DNA from 3 places in the Paenarthrobacter sp. Y-19 genome. Region 2 is predicted to be linked to each of the others. Evidence: riboswitches for the same ligand, from Rfam matches in the RefSeq annotation. Region 2 holds a riboswitch; each other region holds the start of a gene.

Region 1 (2,262 bases), 1.0 Mb from region 2:
ACCGGGTGCTGCAGGAAATCAGAGGTGCGGACTACGGATTCGGGCAGTTCGAACCCGTAGGCGTCCCCCACCGGACCGGCACCAAAGGCGACGGCTACCGCGGAGAGGACTTCCGGCGTCGTGGTTTCATCAACCGAAACCCCCACGGTGTCGGCGTCGATGATCCGCAGGTTGATGCCGCGGGCTTCGGCGGCGGCGATGACCTTGTCCGCCTTGCCGGGGACGCGGACCGTGAGGGTGTCGAAGAAGGAGTCGGCAACGAGCTCGCGACCAGCCTTCTGCAGCGCAGTGGCAAGGGTGCGGGCGTGGCCGTGGACGGTTTCGGCGATCGCCTTCAGGCCTTCAGGGCCGTGGTAGACGGCGTACATCGAAGCGACGATCGCGAGCAATGCCTGTGCCGTGCAGATGTTGGATGTGGCCTTTTCGCGGCGGATGTGCTGCTCGCGGGTCTGCAGCGCGAGGCGGTAGGCGGGGACGCCGGCGTTGTCCTTGGAGACGCCGACGATACGGCCCGGGAGCGTCCGCTCCATGCCTTCACGCACGGCCATGTAGGCCGCGTGCGGGCCGCCGAAGAACAGCGGAACACCGAAGCGCTGCGCAGTTCCGACGGCGACGTCGGCACCTTGTTCGCCCGGGGGCGTGATGAGGGTGAGCGCCAGCAAATCCGCGGCCACGGTGACCAGTGCGCCACGTTCCTTCGCATCGGAAATGACGGCGGAGTGGTCGAAAACCCGGCCCGAAGCACCGGGCTGCTGGAGGACGACGCCGTTGATGTCGCCGTCGGGCAGACCGGCGGAGAGGTCCGTGACCTCCACCTCGAAGCCCAGCGCCTCAGCGCGGCCCTTCACGATGGCGATGGTCTGCGGAAGGAGGTCGGCGTCCAGGACAGTCTTGCCATCCTTGGCCGTCTTGTTCTTGTTGGCCCGGCGCATCAGCAGCACGGCCTCGGCCACGGCGGTGGCTTCATCCAGCAGGGAAGCGTTCGCCACGGGAAGGCCGGTGAGATCCTGCACCATGGTCTGGAAGTTGAGGAGAGCTTCAAGGCGGCCCTGGGAAATTTCCGGCTGGTACGGCGTGTAGGCCGTGTACCACGCGGGAGCTTCCAGGATGTTGCGGCGGATGACCGGGGGCGTGACGGTGTCGTAGTAGCCCTGGCCGATCATCTGGACCGCGGTCTTGTTCTTGGATGCGAGCTTCCGCAGTTCGGCGAGGACCTGCACCTCGGTGAGGGCATCCTGCAGTTTCAGGGCCGTGTCCTGGCGGATGGAATCGGGGACGGCTACGTCCACCAGGCCGTCGACAGAGTCGTAGCCGATGGCCTTGAGCATGGTGTCAACGTCGGCCTGGCGCCGGGCGCCGATGTGCCGGTCCGCGAAAGCGGTGGGGGTTGATTGAACAGTCAAGAGGAACTCCATGATTCAGGCGCCCACTGAGCGCCACGATGATGTGGGTTCCTCCCCGCTCTGTATTGGACCTGAGAGATTCCGCAGGAATGGTTGCCTGCTTGCACCGTCGGTGAGCCCGGTTACCCGAACTGCTTTCCAGAGTTGCCTAACCGCGGCGGTACATGGGCCTGAGAGATTCCTGGGGAGGATTTGCTCCTACGGCGCCTGACTGGATGTACCGGCAGGACTCTCCCGCCGCAGATCAAAAGCGTTGCGTCACGCGAGTGACACGCTTCACACCATAGCGTGGGGTTTCGCAAAAGTGCAAGCAAGCGGCCCCTACCCGTGCATGGCCTCGTGGATCTGAAGGGCGAACCAGAGCTGGGCCACCGTGGAGGTTTCACCCATGTCCAGGCCCGTCAGCTCACCGATTTTCCGGATCCGGTAGATGATGGTTTGCCGGTGCGTGAACAGGGTTGCCGCCGTCTTTTGCCAGGACCGCTGCGAGTCCAAATACGTCCGCAACGTGACAATGAGATCACCTTCCTGGCTCTGCTCGTAGTCGAAAACCGGGCCCAGGAGCCGCCGGACCAACGCGGTCCCTTCCTCGAAACTGGTCAGGCCCAACCAGGACGGGCCCTGGGCATAACGGGCCACACCCAGCTTGTTGGCGCGGGCCGAACCAAGCGCCCAGAGGGATTCCTGCAACGCGCGTTGGATATTCGCAACGGCTGCCGGCGCACTTATCCCGATCGCGGCATCCACACCGGCGCAATGCACCAGGACGTCGTCGGGCACGTCGGCCGGGACCACCACATGGAACCTGTTGTTCCGCTTCAACGACGCCGACGCAACCCCGTGCCGCCACAGTTCGATG
Region 2 (2,262 bases):
CGGCGTACATGAGCACGACGCCGGACAGCAGCAGGACGCAGGACAGGAACAGGGCGTTGCGGGGTACTTTGCGTCCGGAGAGGGCGCCAAACACCTTGGGCGCGTCGCCCTCCTGGGCGAGACCAAACACCATGCGGGACGTGGAATAGATGCCGGAGTTGGCAGAGGACATGGCCGATGTCAGCACCACGAGGTTGACGATGGTGGCCGCTGCGCCGAGGCCTGCCAGGGAAAACATCGCGATAAACGGGCTGTGGCCGGCGGCGAACTGCGTCCACGGTGTGACGGACATGAGGATGATGAGGGCACCGACGTAGAACAGGAGAACCCGGATGGGGATCGAGTTGATGGCCTTGGGGAGGTTCTTCTCCGGGTCCTTGGCTTCGGCAGCGGTGGTGCCCACCAGTTCGATGCCCACGAATGCGAACACGGCGATCTGGAAACCGGCCACGAAGCCCATGAACTCGTTCGGGAAGAAGCCGCCATGGCTCCACAGGTTGGAGAAACCGGCCGGACCGGCGTCGGACTCGAAGCCGCTGAAGATCATGAACAGGCCAACAATGATGAGCGCAGCGATGGCCACGATCTTGATGAGCGCGAACCAGAACTCCGTCTCACCGAAGGCCTTCACGGTGGCCAGGTTCAGGAGCAGGAGAATGCCGATGGTGATGAGTCCCGGAACCCACAAGGGCAGGGAAGGCCACAATTCCTTGGAATAGCCGGCGATGGCGATCACGTCGGCGATCCCGGTAATGACCCAGCAGAACCAGTAGGTCCAGCCGGTGAAGAACCCGGCCCAAGGGCCCAGGAGGTCCGCGGCGAAATCGCTGAAGGACTTGTAGTTCAGGTTGCTGAGGAGCAGTTCGCCCATGGCACGCATGACGAAGAACAGCATGAAGCCGATGATCATGTACACAAAAATGACGGATGGGCCGGCTGCGGAAATGGTCTTTCCCGAGCCCATGAAAAGGCCGGTGCCAATCGCTCCACCGATGGCTATGAGCTGGATGTGGCGGTTGCTGAGCTGGCGTTCGAGATGGGGTGAACCGGCACTCGCGGAAGGATGAATCGTCAAAGGAACTCCGTCGTTCAGGCGGCACAAGGTGCCGCATTGATTCGGGTTCCTCCCCGCTCTGTACGTGGACCTGAGAGTTTCCGCGGGCATGGGCCTGCTTGCACCTTCGGTGAGTCCGGTATGGCCGGACTGCTTTCCAGAGTTGCCTCGCCGCGGCGGTACATGGGCCTGAGAGATTCCTGGGGAGGGTTTGCTCCTACGGCGCCTGACGGGATGTACCGGCAGGACTCTCCCGCCGCAGATCAAAAGCGCGCACACCCTTGCGGGTGATGCAGCTCACACAGTAACGAAGGCTGGCAGGCAACGCAAGCCTGTGACGGCTAGAGGCCCAGGATGCTGCGGGCGATCTCGTCAGCGTCGCGCAAGGTCCGCTGGCCGCTGGCATAGGCCCGCCCGGAGCGGGGACGGGCTTCGGCGGCAATGGCATTGCCCCACTGCGACGCGGACAACTGCAAGCCCAGAACGTACATGTTTTCCGTGATGGATCCGTTGGCGGCAATGGGACGGTAAGGATGCGGCTCAACGTCCAGGCCGGTGGTTTGCATGGGCGTCCCCTCCACACTCATCATGATCTTGGTCCGCACCAGGCCGTCGGCCATGAGCTGTTCGAGCAGCGGAGAAATGTTGATGCCCACCCTGTTGGCGGGTGACATCGCTTCGATCAGGGTGCGTGCTTCAGCGGGCCCCTCGTGGACCCAGGGTGACGCCGCCCGGAACACTTTGGCGCCACGATCGACGCTGAACTTGGGGTCCGGTCCCACAAAACTCACGACGCCGGCACGCGCCAAGGCGGCCAGCTGCTCCGAACGCAGCGCAGGAGGTCCGCTGGCCAACCCTTCGACAAACGACTCGAACCAGCCGCGCAGCCCTGCCAGCCAGGACTCGTCGGTGATGCCGCCGTCGGCTACAACGGTCTTGAGGATGGCACGGCCGGTGTGGAGCGCGCCGATGGCCATCTTCACGGGGTCCGATTCGCCCAGCGCCGAACGCCGCGCGTCGTCGTCCAGGTACGCGGTGATCGCAGCATCCAGGTCACGCCGTGACGCGAACGTCCGGCCTGCCAACGGCGCCGCGAGCCCGCGCAGGTTCAAACGCCGTGATGCCGCCACATGCTTTTCAACCAGGACCTCCACGTCGCTTTCCCAGTTTGCCGTGGTGTGGGCATGAGGTTGGAGCGCGTCTTCGAG
Region 3 (2,262 bases), 220 kb from region 2:
TCAAGGACAACGTGGATGGCATCAGCATGGCGCCGAAGACGCCGAGTGCAGCGCGTCCGGCAATAAGCCACTCCGCGGACGGCGCGAATGCCGTAGCAGCCGAAACCGCGGCGAAGCCTGTGCTGCCGATCAGAAGCAACCGGCGTCGTCCGATCCGGTCACCAAGGTTGCCCATGGAGACCAGGAGCGCAGCGAGCACCAGCGGGTAGGCGTCAACGATCCACAGGAGCTGTATGCCGCCCACGTCCAGGGAACGGGCGATTTCCGGCAGGGCAAAAGTGAGCGCGGTGTTATCGACGGCCACCAGCAGCACCGGGAACATCAGCAGTGCCAAGGCCGTCCAGTCGCGCCACGGTGCAGCCGGGCCCGTCAAGGGGGCGGCTGCACGGGGTGCTTGGGTTGAGGACGGCGAGAACATGCCTCTTACTGTACCGTCCAGACGGTATAGTTACAAATTCAACCCCCGCAATTCTTTAGGGAATGATGTACACATGCCACGAAAACCAGTTGCCCGGGACGCCGTCCTGGATGCCTACGAATCCCTCCTGATCGAGGTAGGGGAGCGGGCCGCTACCCTGGATGCCGTCGCCAAGAGGGCCGGTGTCTCCAAGGGCGGGCTCCTGTATCACTTCCCCAACAAGGAAGCCCTGATCAGCGCCTTGCTGGAACGCCTGGACGATTTGGCGCAGGAGGACATTGAGCAGATGAAGGCCGCGCCGGACGGTTCCGCCGCCTACTTCATCCGGTCCTCCCTCTGGGCCGACACCCCCATGGACAGGGCCTTCGTTGCCGCCACCAGGCTCGCTGAAGTAGCCCATGAGGAAACGCGGCGGCGCTTCGCAGGAATCCAGCAGCAGTGGCTTGATGTCCTGGCCGAAGACGTAGGACCGGAGATCGCCAAGGCCGTCAGCTACATGGGCGACGGCCTTTATTTCAACGCGATGTTCGAGGGCGGGCAGGGGGCCGGCAACGCCGGCCGGGAGGCCGACGTCGAAATCCTGCTGGGGGTCCTGGACCGCCTCCGGAAGTGACTGCTCATCCATTTGCCGCAGGGCCTTGCACGTAGGACAATTAAGCCTTGTGGCGTGCCCAGCGTGGCGCCCACAGACAACTGAACATGCCTTTGATCTGCGGCGGGAGAGTCCTGCAGGCACGTGATGCAGGCGCCGTAGGAGCAAACCCTCCCCAGGAATCTCTCAGGCCCACGCACCGCCGCGGCGAGGCAACTCTGGAAAGCAGCAGGCACTCCACGCCATTGACGTGGGATGCTGTGCTCACCGACGGTGCAAGCGATTCGTTGTGCGGACAACACGCGGAAACTCTCAGGTCCAATACAGAGCGGGGAGGAACCCGAGCCGCTGTGGCGTACCCAAACGCCGCCCAAGTATTGGAGTTCCTTCGTGACGGTTAGTTCTGCCTCCACCACCTTCGTCGATCGGCATATCGGCGCCCGCCGCCAGGCCGACATTGAGACCATGCTCAAGTCCGTTGGCTACGACTCTGTTGACTCGCTGGTCGACACTGCCGTTCCGAACGACATCCGCCAGGACGTCGCCCTCACCTTGCAGAACGCGCTGAGCGAAGTCGAGGTCCTGGCCGAGCTGCGCAAGCTCGCCTCCAAGAACAAGACCGCGGTCCAGATGATCGGCCAGGGCTACTACGACACCATCACGCCGCCGGTCATCCGCCGCAACATCCTTGAGTCCCCGGCCTGGTACACCGCTTACACCCCGTACCAGCCTGAAATTTCGCAGGGCCGCCTTGAAGCACTCCTGAATTTCCAGACCATGGTCCAGGACCTCGTTGGCCTGCCTATCGCCAACGCCTCGCTGCTTGACGAAGCAACCGCCGTGGCCGAGGCCGTCCTCATGATGCGCCGCGCCAACAAGAACAAGGCCGTGCAGGACGGCAAGACTGTGCTCGACGCAGACTGCCTCCCGCAGACCATCGCCATCGTCAAGGGCCGTGCTGAAGCCCTCGGCTTCGAGGTTGAGGTTGCCGATCTTTCAGCCGGCCTTCCGGAAGGTGCCATCAACGGCGTCGTCCTCCAGCAGCCCGGTGTTTCCGGCCACGTCTTCGACCACTCCGCCGTCATTGCCGAGGCCAAGGAACGCGGCGCACTGGTCACCGTTGCCGCCGACCTCCTTTCCCTGACGCTCATCACCCCTCCGGGTGAGCAGGGCGCTGACATCGCCGTGGGTTCCGCCCAGCGCCTGGGTGTCCCGCTCTTCTTCGGCGGCCCGCACGCGGCCTACATGGCCG

The links. A riboswitch is a leader RNA that binds a small molecule or an ion and turns the genes downstream of it on or off. The one in region 2 is predicted to bind glycine.
Region 1: it holds a riboswitch for glycine, as region 2 does, so the genes downstream of both, gcvP (aminomethyl-transferring glycine dehydrogenase) here and cycA (D-serine/D-alanine/glycine transporter) in region 2, are expected to answer to the same signal.
Region 3: it holds a riboswitch for glycine, as region 2 does, so the genes downstream of both, gcvP (aminomethyl-transferring glycine dehydrogenase) here and cycA (D-serine/D-alanine/glycine transporter) in region 2, are expected to answer to the same signal.

Annotation. Positions count from the first base shown of each region.
Region 1 is NZ_CP119414.1:3,933,865-3,936,126, forward strand. It holds gene gcvP (aminomethyl-transferring glycine dehydrogenase) at 1-1,403, opposite strand, end outside; glycine riboswitch at 1,552-1,650, opposite strand; gene PYR64_RS18465 (PucR family transcriptional regulator) at 1,725-2,262, opposite strand, start outside.
Region 2 is NZ_CP119414.1:399,304-401,565, reverse strand. It holds gene cycA (D-serine/D-alanine/glycine transporter) at 1-1,075, opposite strand, end outside; glycine riboswitch at 1,222-1,320, opposite strand; gene PYR64_RS01965 (FAD/NAD(P)-binding protein) at 1,396-2,262, opposite strand, start outside.
Region 3 is NZ_CP119414.1:616,295-618,556, forward strand. It holds gene PYR64_RS02945 (MFS transporter) at 1-418, opposite strand, end outside; gene PYR64_RS02950 (TetR/AcrR family transcriptional regulator) at 492-1,031, shown strand; glycine riboswitch at 1,125-1,222, shown strand; gene gcvP (aminomethyl-transferring glycine dehydrogenase) at 1,401-2,262, shown strand, end outside.